DNA from 3 places in the Kocuria sp. CPCC 205261 genome. Region 2 is predicted to be linked to each of the others. Evidence: riboswitches for the same ligand, from Rfam matches in the RefSeq annotation. Region 2 holds a riboswitch; each other region holds the start of a gene.

Region 1 (5,045 bases), on a different contig from region 2:
CGTACGCCGCGAAGCATTCCCGCCCGAAACCGCCGAAGAGCTGCATCATGGCCAGGTCGTACTCGCGGTGTCCGTAGAACGAGGACGGATCGATGAGCCAGTTCGTCCCGTTGCGATCCACCACGCGGTTGCCTGCCCACAGGTCACCGTGCAGCAGGCTCGGGGGTTCGGGAGGGCCCGCGAGTTCGTCCGCTCGCGGCGCCAAGCGCGCCAGCAGGTCCGACGCCGCGGGGTCCAGGTGTCCCGCGTCGATCGCCGCGCGCAGCAACGGCTCGATGCGGCGGTGTAACAGGAAGTCGGCCCAGTCGTCCGTGGGCGTGAGATCCACCGGGAACGAGCCGATGCGTTCCGGCAGCTCCGCCGAGAGCCACCCGACGTGCGGGGCTCGCGCGCGGTGGATGGCCGCGAGACCAGCACCCATGCTGCGTTCCGTGGCACGGTCCTGCCGTCCGGGACCCTCGTCGATCCACTCGAGCACCAGGGCCTCATCGCCCACGTGATGCACCCTGGGCACCCGCACCTCGGCGGGGGCGACGGCGCGCAGCGCCTCGAGTCCCGCCGCCTCCAACGCCAACACACCCGCCGGGGCACCCGGCATGGTCTTGGCGAACAGGGGCCCGTCCGGGGTCTCGAGCCAGTAGGCGCGGGCGGTGTCCCCGCCGCTCAGGGGACGGGCATCGCTCACGCGCAGGTCCGCGACAATCTCACCGGGAAGCTCATCGATGGTGGCCATGCGTCTTGTCTACACCATGCCGCACTGCGCACCACCCCGGACGACTCGGTGGCCACAGTGGAACGCGTGGTGGACGGGGACACCCTGGACGCCACGATCGCGGGGAAGTCCACGCGGGTGCGGCTGCTGAACATCAATACCCCGGAGGTCGCGCGGGACGGTCAGCCCGGCGAGTGCCTCGCGGACGAGGCCACGGCCAAGCTTGAGGACCTACTGCCCAAGGGATCCACGATCCACCTGGACTACGACGTGGAACGCACGGACCGCTACGGCCGCACCCTCGCCCGAGTGACCCGCGACGACGACGGGTTGAACGTCAACCAGGCACTCGTCAAGGCGGGCCTGGCAACGCCCATGACCGTGGGCGCCAACAGCACGTACCGGCGAGAGATGGACAGCGCGTACAACGTCGCCCAGGCCATGCAGGTCGGTTTCTTCGACCCGAAGCAGGACTGCGCGCCGCCGGGGGAATCCGCATCCCCCGGCACCACAACTCCGAGCACCGCGAGCCCGAGCGCGACGCCGAGTCCCACCTCGTCCTCCACGCCCACTCCCACGCCGACGCTCGAGGCGCCTCCCGCGGTCGTGGAGGACGAGGTCGCCGTGGGCGATCCGGCACCCCAACCCAATCCCGCTCCGCAACCGAACTACAACTACAACCCCGCCCCCGCGCAGCCCGCGGCACCTCAGCTACCGGCCGCGCCCCGGGTACCTGCTGCCCCGCAGCTGCCGGCGGCACCCCACGTGCCCCCGGCTCCCGAGAGTGATGGCGGTTATCCCGGTTACACCGGCCCCCGGTGCTACGAACCGGGAGGAAAGGTCTGGCACCCATGCTGAGTTGCTGATGACACGCCAAGGCGCGCCCACCCGGTCGGTTGACCGGGTGGGCGTCCCTGTTTTTCGCCGCGCTTTGGTCACGCGGGTGCACCGGCGAGCCGCCGGATGCACGGCGGCCCGAACTCAGGGTTCGTGACGACCGGGGTTGGCGGTCGCGCTGCGCAAGGGGGACGGCGTCGTCGTCGGAGCGGGTGCCTGCGAGGACGCGGACCCGCCCGCGGCCGGCGCCGCGGCTATCGAGCGCGAGACCCAGTTCTCGGGTCCCAACTCGGGCATCTTCATGTCCTGCACGTCGTGGGGCAGGATGACCACGGCAGGGCCCAGGTGCCCCCGTGCGGTCCATTCAGCCCGCTTGGGAAGACGAGCGCGGCGGGAGGCCGGCGGTTCCGTCATCGTTCGTGGGCCTCGTCACGAGGCTGTGCTACGCTCGCTCGTAACAAAGGATCATGAGTCCCGGTGCGAAGCTCTGGCTAACCGGGCGGCAACCCTCCAGCTGTAGTGGGGTGCCCCAGATGAGGATCCGGCCGCCGCGCAACCGCGTGGTCGGCAAGTACGGCGCTCGGAGCTCATCCTCCGGCGTCCTAACGCCGGAGGATTTTTTATATGCCCGCACCCCTCGCAGCGTCAGAACCCGCGCCCGTGACTGGCCCGCCCACGAGGACGTCCTGGCTGGTCCGGCGCCCGCGCCGCTCCACGCTTGTCTCGTTCGAAGTGTTCCCGCCGCGGCCCACCGCGGACCCGGACACTGTGTGGCGCAACATCGACGCCATGGCCCAGGCCGGGCCGGATTTCTTCTCGGTCACCCACGGTCACGCCGGCCATCACGGCGTCTCCCGCGAGGCGCTGCGCCACCTGCGCCGCACGACCAAGACCCCGGTCATGGCGCACTTCACGTGCGGTGGCACGGACCGCGCGGGTCTTGAGCGCGCCGTGGACCAGTTGCTGGACGACGGCGTTCGCGACCTCCTCGCGCTGCGCGGCGACCCGCCCCTGGGTACCGGGGAATGGCGGACCCCAGCGGGTGGCCTGGGCCGGGCCTCCCAACTGGTGGAGCTGATCCGGGACGTCGAACGACGTCGCTTCGGCACCGGGTTCCGCCCGGGTCAGCGACCGCTGTCCGTGTCGGTGGCGTGCTACCCGTCCCCCGCACGAGGCCGCGACTTCGAGGCGGATCTCGCGTCCCTGTGGGACAAGCAGGAGGCCGGCGCGGACTACGCGATCACGCAGGTGCTCTACGAACCCGAGGACTACGCCACGTTCCTGGAACGCGCGCGCTCGGAGGGCATCCACATCCCCGTGGTCGCCGGGCTCATGCCGCTGAGCAACCCTCAAAGGTTGCAGCGCATGACCGAGATCACCGGGGTCCGGGTCCCGGAACGCCTCACCCGGTTCCTGCGCGCCGACACTCCCGAGGAACTGCGCCACCGAGGGGTCGCGGCCACCCTGTCCCTGATCGACGACCTCATGGATCTGGGCTGCGCCGGTTTCCACCTGTACACGTTCAACCGCCCCGAGGCGGCGCTGACCATCCTGGAGCACCTGCGGGTCCGGGATGCCGCACGCGAATACCGAGGCCGCAGCCCCGCGGCCTGACCTCCGCACCAGCCCCGACCGACCCGTGAACCGATCGTGTTGGCTTCGACCGCCACATCCGGGCAGGCCGAAAACCGTTCGTAGCGGCACCACCCACGCTGACGTTCCCCTTACCCCGCCGCGCCGGAGCACACCCGTTGCCGCGGCTCATCACACCCCCTAACCGCCATACCCCACACCAGCTCCGAGGAGTTCCCATGAGCACCCAGCCCGTCCCGTTCCCCGCCGCCACGATCCTGGGCTACCCCCGCATCGGCCCCGACCGCGAGCTCAAGCGCGCACTCGAGTCCTATTGGAAGGACCCGCAACAGCACCCCGCCACCACCGTGCTGGACACCCTCGCCCGGTTGCGTGAGCGCACCGCCACGCGATTGTCCGAACTCGGCCTCACCACGGATCACGCGGTGCCGTCCGAGGGGTTCGCGGTGGACCACGTCCTGGACACGTCCCTGGCGCTAGGCGCGGTTCCCGCGCGGTTCATCGCGGACGGCTACGAGCCCGCCGCCCCGGACACGCCCCGCGGGATCGAGCTGATCACGGCGTTGTCCCGCGGCACCGATCGGTTGGAGCCGCTCGAGATGACCAAGTGGTTCGACACCAACTACCACTACTACGTACCCGAGATCGGCCCGGACACCCCGTTGCGTGCGAACCCCGAGAGCCTCGTGTCCCGCTACCGGACCACCCTCGGGACCACCGGGATCACCACCCGCCCGGTCCTCGTGGGCCCCGTGAGCCTGCTCTTGCTCTCACGCCCCGAGACCACCGATGCCGTCGCAAGTCACCCCCTGCAGCGCCTCGACGACGTCGTGGCCGAATACGCCGCGATCCTGCGAGCCCTGGCTGAGGCCGGCGTCGAATGGGTGCAACTCGACGAGCCGGCCCTCGCCGCGGACGGGTGGAGCGTGGAACGCACCGAACTCGTGGCCGCCCTCGAGAGCGCCTACACCCAACTTTCGAACGAGCAACAGCGCCCCGCGATCCTCGTGACCGTGGGCTACGGCGATGCCGGCGAGGACGCCCAGCTCGCCCTGGCCCACACGAACGTCGACGCCCTGGCCATCGACCTCGACCGCGGGGACGTCCCCGGCAAGAAGGCACTCGAGGCATGGGGCGAACGCCCCGTCGTGGGCGGCGTCGTGGGCGGACGCACCGTGTGGCGCACCGACCTCGCGCGCGCCGTCGAGACCCTGGACCGGCTGCGCGCCGCGGCCCGCGGGCCGGTGGCCGTGGGCACCGCGACGCCGCTGCTGCACGTCCCGCACGACGTCGCCCGCGAGACCGCACTGGATCCGGACGTCACCAGCTGGGTCGCGTTCGCGGACCAGAAGGTGACCGAGGTGGTCGGGCTCGCGCGCGGCGTCGAGCACGGCTGGGATGCCATCCGGGACACCCTGGACGAGGACGCCACGATCCGCGCGGCCCGCGCCGAGCACCCGGCAACTCACAAGGCCGAGATCCGCGAGCGCACCGCCGCGGTGCAGGACGCGGACCGCCAGCGCGCGGACGCCGAACAGCGCCGCGCTGCCCAGCGCGAACGTCTGCGCTTGCCCGTGCTGCCCACCACGACCATCGGATCCTTCCCGCAGACGCCGCAGATCCGCAAGACCCGGGCGGACCACCGCGCGGGGCGGATCACGGAGGCCGAGTACACGGACGCGATCCGCGCGGAGATCGCCCACACGGTGCGCGTCCAGGAGGAACTGGGGCTCGACGTCCTAGTGCACGGCGAACCCGAGCGCAACGACATGGTGCAGTACTTCGCGGAGGGCCTGGACGGTTTCGTGACCACGCAGCACGGCTGGGTGCAGTCCTATGGATCGCGCTGCACGCGCCCGTCGATCCTGTTCGGGGACGTCTCGCGCCCCGCGCCGATCACGGT
Region 2 (5,045 bases):
TGGGGGCGAACGCGCCACCGATGATCGACCCCAGGGCGTAACCGATCGAGACACCGGAGTAGCGGACGCGGGCCGGGAACATCTCGGCGTACATGGCGGACTGCGGACCGTAGGACGGACCCAGACCGATCGTCAGGATGAAGATCGCGGCCGCGAACAGGGGCAGGGACGCCGTGTTGAGCATCCACCACATGGGGATGGCCCACAGGATGATGATGCCGTAGCCGATCTGGAACGTGAGCTTGCGCCCGATCTTGTCCGAGATCCACCCGCCGAACATCGTGAAGATGAGCCACCCGACGCCGCCCACGAGCGTGGCGATCAGCGTCTCGGGGCGGGACATCCCCAGGGCCTTGGTGCCGTAGGACGCGAAGAACGCGATGACCAGGTAGCCTGCGGCGTTGTTCGCGGCGAAGATCAGCGCGGCCAGGATGACCTGCGGGGAGTTGGTCCGGAACAGCTGGCCCAGGGGAGCGGAGGACTCCTTGGCGCGCTGGCGCATCTCCAGGAACACGGGGGACTCGTCCACGGAGCGGCGGATCAGCCAGCCCACGAAGATCAGCACGATGGAGAACAGGAACGGAACGCGCCAGCCCCAGGCCTCGAACTGCTCGGGGGTCAGGATGGTGCTCAGACCGAACATGAACAGGGTGGCCATCAGTACGCCCAGGGGCACACCGATCTGGGGGTAGGCGCCGAAGAAGCCGCGCTTGTTCGCGGGCGCGTGCTCCACGGACATCAGGGCCGCACCACCCCACTCACCACCGGCGGAGAAGCCCTGCAGGATACGCAGGACCAGCAGGATGATGGGGGCCGCGATACCGATCTGCTCGTACGTGGGCAGCAGGCCGATCAGCGTGGTGGCCGCGCCCATCCCGAAGAGGGTCATGACCAGGGTGATCTTGCGCCCGTACTTGTCACCGATGTGACCGGCCACGATCGCACCCAGGGGACGGAAGAGGAAGCTGATGCCCAGGGACGCCCAGGCGACGATCTGTCCCAGCGTGGCGTTCTGCTCGCCCGCCGGGTTGAAGAAGTGGGTGGCCAGGATGAAGGCGGCCGCCTGCGCATAGATGAAGAAGTCGTACCACTCGATGGTGGTGCCCACGAGGGTGCCCGCAAGGACCTTGCGTTCTTCTCGGGTCATGGTGTGCGCCGGCTGAGCGGGCGCTGAGGTGGTGGATGCCATGTGGGTCTCCAGGATCGGCGGACGCGGGGTCCGTGGGGTGCCAGTGGCGGAGTGGATCAGGGGAATAACCGACCGATTGGTCTCGAAATAAGTGTACGAAATAATGTGAAGTGCGCCACACGTTTCGTGTATTAAATCGTATATTTTTCCCGGGCCGTTCACCCGGGCGGGCAGCATGTCGGCCGTTGTGACGCGTTCATGACACGGCAACGCCCCCTCCCGCCGTGCCGCACCGTGGAAGGTGCGGGCGCAGCGGAAGGGGGCGGGCGGCGTCGTCGTCCGGGAAGATCGGGGAACCGGAACGGTCAGCGACGCGGTGAGACTAAAAGCTGCAGGACCAGCCGCGCGGCCTGATTAGAACAGGCGCTCGGACGCGATCCGCGCACCCTCCACGAGGGACTCGAGCTTGGCCAGCGCGATCTGCGGGTGCAACCGCCCGCCCAGACCGCAGTCCGTGGAGGCGATCACGTTCTCCTTGCCCACCACGGACGCGTACTGCTCGATCCGGTCCGCCACGAGCTCGGGGTGCTCCACCACGTTGGTCGAGTGAGAGACGAAACCGGGGTAGACCACCTTGCCCTCGGGCAGCTGGTGGTCCTTCCAGACCTTCCACTCGTGGCCGTGGCGCGGGCTGGACGCCTCGAAGCTGTAGCCCTGCGCGCGGATGGTGAGCATGAGGTCCACGAGGTACTTGAACTCGAGGTCCGTGGTGTGCGGGCCGTGCCACGAACCCCAGCACAGGTGGAAGCGGATCTGCTCCTCGGGGAGGTCGCGCAGTGCGTAGTTCAGCGCGTCCACGCGGAGCTGGGTGAAGGCCAGGTAGTCCTCCACGGTGGGCTCGGGGTTGATCTGGTCCCAGGACTCGGCGATCGAGGGGTCGTCGATCTGCACGGTCAACCCGGCGTCCGTGATGGCCTTGTACTCCTCGCGCATCGCGTCCGCGCACGCGTAGACCAGTTCCTCGTCGCTCGCGTAGTACTCGTTCTTCACGCGCGCGCACGAGCCGGGGGACAGCGCTGCCACGAACCCCTGCGTGGCCCCGGTCTCGGCCATGGCCTCCTTAATCCGGCGGATGTCACCGGCCACGGCTTCCTGACCCGTGTAGGTCAGCGGGCCCGTGATCTTCGGCTGGGACACGCTTGCGCGGTGGGCCAGGACCCCGGCCGTGGGATCCTCGTAGGCCTCCCGGAACTTGGAGCGGTCGCGGCGGTCCGGGAAGCTCGTGAGCACGATGTTGCCTGGCGACGAGCGCAGCGTCTCCGCCGTCTGCCAGCGGTCCTCGTCCGTGGGGGTCAGCCCGCCCAGGCGGTGGAACGAGTAGTTCCACCAGGCCCCGTAATCCACGGCGCCGGACGTGGTGTGGCCGTACTCGCCGTCATTGACGATGTCCAGGCCGATCTCCCGCTGCTTGCGCACGACGTCGATCACCCCGGCGTCCAGCGCCTCACCCAACTGCGCCAGGTCGATCTCCCCGGCCTGGAAGCGGTTGTTGGCCTCGAGCAACTGCGGCGTGCGGGGGAGGGACCCCACGTGGGTGGTCTGGATGCGATCGGTGTTCAAGGGCATGGCTGTGCTGATCCTTTCCATCGGTTCTGGCGTTAGCACCGGTGTCACCCCGGTTGCTGCGGCTTCCACGAGCCAGATCTCTCGGCCGCTCTGGATGGGTACTGCTCCATCCAACAGCATCGCGAGGCGCGGAGGCCATTCGTGGCGCGCGGGGTCGTGGCGTGTCGGACGACGACGCCGCTCCCCGGGTTCCTCCTGCCCGGCCCCTCGGGCTCGGGTCACCGGGGCTTCCGTGACCGGGCGGCCCCCGGTGCGGGCCGTGACTCGTAGCTGGTCCGGGGTGGTCCGTTCCGGATCGTGACCCGGCGGCCCCCCGGGGGCGTAGCGTGACGCGGTAGGAGAACCGTCCACGCGCAAAGAGGCTGTCATGGAGCAATCGCTCGAGGGGAAGAAGGCCCTGGTCACCGGTGGGGCCAGCGGGATCGGCCGCGCCGCCGTGCAGGCGTTCGCGGACCGCGGCGCCCACGTGGTCGTCGCGGATATCAATGAAGAAGCCGCTCAGACGACGGCCTCCGAGGTGGGCGGGGAAGCCTGGGTCGTGGACCTCTCGGACACCGCCGCGCTCGCCGAACTGGGCCTGGACGTGGACATCCTGGTCAACAACGCGGGGATCCAAAAGGTGGCCCCCGTGCAGGACTTCGACCCCGCGGACTTCCACCGCATCCTCACGCTCATGCTCGAGGCTCCGTTCCTGCTGATCCGTGCCGCACTGCCGCACATGTACGAGCGCGGATGGGGCCGAATCATCAACGTCTCCTCCATCCACGGTCTGCGCGCGTCCGCGTACAAATCCGCGTACGTCACGGCCAAGCACGGGCTCGAAGGGCTGTCCAAGACCGTGGCCCTGGAGGGCGCTGAGCACGGTGTGACCAGCAACTGCGTCAACCCCAGCTACGTGCACACCCCGCTCGTGGACAAGCAGATCAAGGACCAGGCCGCGACCCACAGGATCCCCGAGGACCAGGTGATCGAGAAGATCATGCTCACCGAGTCCGCGATCAAGCGCCTCGTGGAACCCGAGGAGGTTGGCGAGCTCATCGCGTTCCTGGCCGGCCCGTCCGCGGGCATGGTCACGGGTGCGTCCTACACGATGGACGGTGGCTGGACGGCGTCCTGAGCGCGGGGCGACGTCGCCGCGTCCACCCTCGCTGCCGTTCGGTGTCGAGGCAATGGCCCGCGTTCCACGGCCCCTCTCCGGCCAAGGGCCCGAACATCTGCGTCCCGGAAAAACACCCGCAGTCGCACAACGCGTGCGGTATCGGGGCACAGATGTTCCGGGGTGCGAGGACGCGGGGTCTGACGGTACGGGACGACGCCGCTGCGTCCGGTTCACACGGTCGTGGCCCCCGCGCGCAGCGCCGTGGAGAGCCTGTGGGCCTGGTCCAGCAAAGCCGCCCCGAGGCGGGGTCTGCGTTCCGCGGTGAACCGGGGTTCGATCCCCGTCAGGGAGAGCGCGTAGCGGGGTTGGCCGGTCGCGTCGAACACCGCGGCCGCCATGCCCCACGAGCCCTCCACAATACGTCCGGGGTTCAGGGACCAGCCGTCCTCCCTGACCTGGGCGACGAGGCGGCGGACGTGAGCGTCGTCGTGCTGTGGACCGAGGCGCGTCCGCTCCTCCCGGGTGTCCGCGAGGGCGGTCTCCAATTGGTCCGGGGGTAGGTGACCGAGGATCGCGAGTCCCGCGGAGGCCACGCCCAGGGGCAACCGCAGGCCCTCGTAGAGCACGTGTGAGCGCACCGGGAACGCCCCCTCCACCCGGGCCAGGCAGATGACCTCGTTGCCGCGGCGAGCGGAGAAGAACGCGGACTCGCCCGTGGCCTCGGCGAGCCGCTGCAGACACGGGGTCGCGAGGTCCTGGGCGGGATAACGTTGGGCGGCCACCGTGCCCAGGATGTGCAGTTCGGGACCCAGGGCCCAGTTGCCGTCCTCCGTGCGGTCCACGAGCCCCTCGGCGGCGAGCGCTGCGAGCAATCGGTGCGCGGTGGGCCGGGTCAGCCCCGTGCGGTGGGCGATGGCCGCGGTGGATCCGGCTGACTCCCCGGATGCCACGGCCTGCAGGATCGCGGCGATCCGGGAGACCACCTGCGTGCCCTGGGGGGAGGGCTGCGAGTTCCGGGATTTCTGCGGGGTCATACACGCTCCTGCGTCGGGACGTTCACAATATGGACAGACTAGCGACAGTTTTTCAGATTGTGATCCCTTCATCGACGATTACGGGTGAAGCATTGACCAAGATGTGGTCACTTTCTAGCCTGAGAGGCAGATCACGCACTGGAGGGGTGACCATGTC
Region 3 (5,045 bases), on a different contig from region 2:
ACGCAGTGCGCGAGCAACCAGACCTGACCGGCGAGCTGCAGGCTCCCGCCCGCGCCCAGGGTTGCGAAGCCCCCCGCAGCCCATACCGCACCCAGGAGCACGGTGCCCAGCAACAGGCCCACCACGGCCACCGCGAGCAGCTCGATCACGCCCTGCAGCGCGAGCGGCATGGGCAGTCCCGGGGAGTCGTCCGGTTCGGGGCGGGGCACGTCGGCGGCGCGCACGGGGGACGAACCGTGCGACGTGAAGCGGTCGCGTACGCCCGAGACCACGCCGGGCAGTGAGGGAAGTTTCATCACCGAACATCTTTTCACGTTCACCCGCGCACCACGGGCAGCGAAGTTAGCCCGGACTTCACCTGCGGGCCACCCCCGGGTGACTCCCCCGTGAGGCGCCGGGCCCACAGTGGGAACCGTGAGAATTGCATTGGTGGCCGAACAGTTCCTCCCCCACGTCAACGGTGTCACTCATTCGGTGATCCGCGTCCTGGAACACCTGCGGGATCACGGACACGAGGCCATGGTGATCGCCCCCTCCTACGAGAAGACCCTGTTCCTGGGCTCGGTGGACCACGTGGACGGCGTACGGATCGAGCGCATCCCGTCTCTGCCGCTCGCGGGCTATCCCGAGGTCCGCGTGGCGAGCTGCACCGTGAGTCGCATGCAGCGCATCCTGGCCCGCTTCGCGCCGGACGTGGTGCACGTGGCGTCCCCGTTCGTGCTCGGGTGGCAGGCCATCCAGGCCGCCAAGGGTTTGGGTCTGCCGTGCGTGGCCGTGTACCAGACGGACGTGCCCGGTTACGCCGCACGCTACGGTGCATCCGTGCTGGAGACCGCCATGTGGTCCCACGTGCGTGCGATGCACAACAGTGCGACCCTCACGCTCGCTCCCTCCACGGCGTCGATCAGCCAACTCCACGAGCACGGCGTCCAGCGGGTGCACATGTGGCGCCGCGGCGTGGACACGAGCCGGTTCCGTCCCGCACTGCGCGATCACGCGTGGCGCGAGCGCGTGGGCGGCGGCAAGCGACTCGTGGGATACGTGGGGCGGTTGGCCCCCGAGAAGCAGGTCGCGGACCTCGCCGCGATCGACGCCCTGCCGGACACCCGGCTCGTGATCATCGGTTCCGGCCCCGGGAAGGAGTCGCTGCGCTCGGTATTGCCCAACGCGCACTTCGAGGGCTTCCTCACGGGCACCGAACTCGCCACGGCCATGGCGTCGCTGGACGTGTTCGTGCACCCCGGTGAGCACGAGACGTTCTGCCAGACCATCCAGGAAGCCATGGCCTCCGGGGTCCCAGTGGTGGCCGTGGGCCGCGGCGGCCCCCTGGACCTCGTGGACTCCTCGCGTAACGGGTGGCTCTACGCCCCGGGTGACCTGGCCGGGTTGCGCGAGCGCGTCCGAGACCTCGCGGGCGACGACGCCAAACGCCTCGCCTTCGCGCGCACCGCCCACCAGTGCGTGCAGGAGCGCACGTGGGGTGCCGTGTGCGAGCAGTTGCTGGGCCACTACGAGCGCGCTCGCACGGTCACCTCCCGGATGCGCGGTACGCGCGGGGCCGGCCTGCGCACCCCGTGAGAAACGCCGCCGGGTGCCAGATGTTACTCAACAGAAGCTTGATTAAGTTTTGATGACATTCTCGGTCCGCGCCTGGCTGGTCCCCCGAATCCACGGATAGGCTCGAAGCAGCTTCACGAGATGCGCCCGCGCAACGACAAGGACGTCACCGCGCGCCCAGAGCTCCAACTCGGCGTACGCCAACCCTCGGTTCAGGGGTGGATTGGATGACGAAGCGGCCGGGGCCACACGTGTGGTTCCGGCAAGCGACCGGAAAAATCAGAGGCCCGACATCATGAACACGACAACCCAGAAATCCCACCCCGACACCCGCGAACAGTGGGTGGACGTCACCGTTCAGGCGGACCCCGCCCGGCACGTGGTGTCCATCACGGGATCGGACGGTCACGAGCACGAGTACTTCGCGGACGACGCCCGTGAGGTCGCACTCGCCGCACAGCACACACGGGGGCGCGGCCAGTGGTGCGCCAAGTACAGCAGACTCCTGGTCCCCGGAGCGTCCCGGGTGACCGGCGGGGTGTCCTTCTACAAGCTGGAGCCCTTGCCCGCGTAGTCCTCACGAGCACGGTCCCCGCGACCGCGAACTCCACGATCGGGTGTGGCCCGGGTCTGGACGGACCCGGGCCACACCCATGTTCTCAGCCTGCTCGGTTCTTGGCGGCCGTGCTCACCGGGCGGTCGCGTCCCGGTCCTGGGCGATCAGCTCGGCGGCGCGTTCACCGATCATGAAGACCGTGATCTTCGGGTTCACCGTCACGAGCTCGGACATCACCGAGGCGTCTGCCACGCGCAATCCGCTCACGCCCTTGACGATCGCATCCAGCAGGAACGCCGTGCGCCCGGTGATGAGCACGTACAGCATGAGCCCGATCGCCAGGATGATGCTCTGCTCGGAAAGCCGCCGGATGCCCTTGTCCACGCCCAAGACGCACGAAGCCACCGCCATGAAGACCCCCAGGGCGGTCAGTGCCGACGGCACCGCCAGGTTTTCGGGGACGCCGAACAGGTAGCGCAGTCCGAAGTTCAACTGGACCACCCCGATCCCCAGGGACGCGGCCACCCCAAGGATGGTCCCCAGCAGCGCCGCGGTGTCCACGGCGTCGCCGGCGGCACCGTGGATCCGGCACCCGATCAGGGGTAGAGAGCGGAGCGGATGCTCAGCGGCATGCCGAAGCCGTAGGCGAAGTAGCCGAAGGCCATGCCCATCAGGGCGTACATGGCCCACCCCGTGAACAGGTTGAACTGGGGTTTCGCGTGGTCCGGGCCCATCTTGATCGTGCCGTGCCTGCTGTCCGCGACCAGGATCACGAGAGCGGCCGGGAGGATGTAGAACCACCCCAGCCGGGAGGCGACCCACGCGACCACGCCGCCGATCACGGCGTCGGCGTGCTCGGGTGCCTCCGTGGCCCAGGCGGACAGCGAGACAAGCAGGGTTGCCGCGGCCACGAAGACCCGCCAGTAGACGGGCAACCGGGGTGGCGCAGAGCGAGGGGCCCGGACGGGGCGGGCGGATCCGCGACGGGCGACGAGCCCGGGCGTGGGTGACGGATGGACGAGGAATCGTGTGTGGTCACGTCGGGGATGCGGGTCGGACGTCGGACGACCCGGGGTTGAGGCGCCTTACTACCAGCCGTTAGTCATGGCACGCCACCTCACTGTAGGGGAGGGCCGCGCAGCAGCCGAATGCAGCCGCGCGGCCCCACGAGCACACCCCCCGTTCGCCCGGGGCGGCACTGTCAGCCCAGCAGCTTGGCCACGAGGGCGCTCGCGAACTCCTCGGAGACGTCCCCGTAGTTCAGGGAGAAGTCCTCGTCCACGAGCGTGGGCAGCAGCCCCGAGCACAGCACCGTGGCGCGCGCGTACAGCCCCGGCAGGGCGGCACCGATGGGCACGGAGAGCAACCGCAGCTCGGGATCGTAGCTGACCAACGCCGTGCCGGTGTCCCGCGCCGCGAGGTGCTTGCCGAGCCCCGAGGACACGGGACGGGCGTGACCCGAGACCACGTCCTCCGCGGTGCGGTAGGCGTAGCGCGTCTTGTGGTGGTGGTTGATCCGGTACAGCCCCGCCTGGTTGCGGTCGTCCGTGGCCTCCCACGTGGCGTCCGCGGGCACGAAGCGTTCCGCGACCCCGTTGTACTGCATCTCCTTCAGGGGCAGCCCGGCGACGACCGAGGACAACGGGGGCAGGGTGTCGAGCATGACGGGCCCGGCGTCGTAGACCACGTCGCACAGCCCCTCGGGCAGCAGCTTGCTCAGCGCGTCGAGGTCCACATCCTGGAGCATGGTGGTCGCATGGTCCTCCGGGGACAGCACCACGACCTCACCACCCTGGGCCCCGACCGCCTGCGTCACGGCGTCCTCTTGGTCGGTCTTCCACCCGCCCGTGAGCAGGATGGAGCCGTCCACGAGCTGGGTCAAAGCCGGGGAGCACACCTGCCAGCGGCGCACCGTCCAGTTCTCGTCCCGGATCACCTCCAGGAAACCGAGGGCCTGCAGGTGACCCACGAACCATTCCTCGAAGCGCTCGGAGTCCTCGAGCTGGCGCGCCACGATGGACAGGCTCGACCGCTTGCCGCCACCCAAGAACGTGAGGATGTCCTTGAACGGCGCCCAGGACCCCGGGTACTCGCCCTCGTCCGGGCCGATGAACTGCAGTGCCTCGACCGAACCCGTCTGGCCCACCGCCGAAAGCTTGGTGAGCCGGCCGGGGTAGCGCTTGGTAAGCCCGCAGAACTTGCAGCGCCCGAACACCCACGGCGCCTTGGCCTTGGGATCCATGGGGGGCAGGATCACTTTGTGCTTGCCCGTGACCATGCAGGACACGTCCGGGGCCTCGGGCAGCTCGTTGCTGCGCTCGGGGAACATCTGCCCCTCGGCGGACTCCCACCCGGCGACCTCGGGCACGGGGACCTCGTCCACGGTGGCCTCGTGGGGGTCCATGTTGTCGAACGACCCCTGGACGTACTCGTCCGGGATCTCGTCCCGCGTCACCGCGGTGACGGGCCACAACGGTTCCTCCGCGACGTGGACCATCTCACCGTCGTAGCCCAGGGAGCGTTGAGTGATGTAGTAGGAACTGTCCCGCACGCGGAACTCGAGGCGCTGCTTCACGGTGCGCCCGGAACGCAGCACTAACGTGTAGTCGTTGGGCTTGAGGTGGCCGTCCTCGCGGGCCAGATCGGTCCCGCCCAGGCTCACCTGGAACGGTGGCACCCGGGGTGCGGTGAGCTTGGTGCTCATGAGCTTGAACGAGTGCGGGTTGCGCCACTCGCACTCCACGGACAGGGGGTCGTCGCTGTCGGACGTGACGGTCAACTGCGGGGGCCGCAGGGCCGAGAACCGGTCCACGTCCCCGGGGATCCGCAGCCCGCCGGACAGGGTGATTGCGGGGACCAGGCGGGGTACCAGGGCCGAGAAGTTGTCGTTGACGGTCAGCGCGGGGTCACCGGCACGCAGCACCTGGACGTC

Evidence for each region. A riboswitch is a leader RNA that binds a small molecule or an ion and turns the genes downstream of it on or off. The one in region 2 is predicted to bind S-adenosylmethionine.
Region 1: linked by a shared signal. The riboswitch ahead of RF646_RS08870 (methylenetetrahydrofolate reductase) and the one ahead of RF646_RS10475 (cobalamin-independent methionine synthase II family protein) in region 2 are both predicted to bind S-adenosylmethionine.
Region 3: linked by a shared signal. The riboswitch ahead of RF646_RS08395 (hypothetical protein) and the one ahead of RF646_RS10475 (cobalamin-independent methionine synthase II family protein) in region 2 are both predicted to bind S-adenosylmethionine.

What each region holds. Positions count from the first base shown of each region.
Region 1 covers NZ_JAVKPU010000008.1:5,323-10,367, reverse strand. The annotation lists gene RF646_RS08885 (fructosamine kinase family protein) at 1-733, opposite strand, end outside; gene RF646_RS08880 (thermonuclease family protein) at 782-1,570, shown strand; gene RF646_RS08875 (hypothetical protein) at 1,694-1,963, opposite strand; SAM riboswitch class IV at 2,013-2,129, shown strand; gene RF646_RS08870 (methylenetetrahydrofolate reductase) at 2,174-3,163, shown strand; gene metE (5-methyltetrahydropteroyltriglutamate--homocysteine S-methyltransferase) at 3,361-5,045, shown strand, end outside.
Region 2 covers NZ_JAVKPU010000010.1:22,135-27,179, forward strand. The annotation lists gene RF646_RS10470 (MFS transporter) at 1-1,189, opposite strand, end outside; gene RF646_RS10475 (cobalamin-independent methionine synthase II family protein) at 1,544-2,755, opposite strand; SAM riboswitch class I at 2,770-2,856, opposite strand; gene RF646_RS10480 (3-hydroxybutyrate dehydrogenase) at 3,123-3,872, shown strand; gene RF646_RS10485 (IclR family transcriptional regulator) at 4,085-4,888, opposite strand; gene RF646_RS10490 (CoA transferase subunit A) at 5,041-5,045, shown strand, end outside.
Region 3 covers NZ_JAVKPU010000007.1:67,200-72,244, reverse strand. The annotation lists gene RF646_RS08405 (DUF6350 family protein) at 1-296, opposite strand, end outside; gene RF646_RS08400 (glycosyltransferase family 4 protein) at 415-1,578, shown strand; SAM riboswitch class IV at 1,690-1,832, shown strand; gene RF646_RS08395 (hypothetical protein) at 1,853-2,131, shown strand; gene RF646_RS08390 (BCCT family transporter) at 2,246-2,674, opposite strand; gene RF646_RS08385 (BCCT family transporter) at 2,710-3,024, opposite strand; gene RF646_RS08380 (hypothetical protein) at 3,315-5,045, opposite strand, start outside.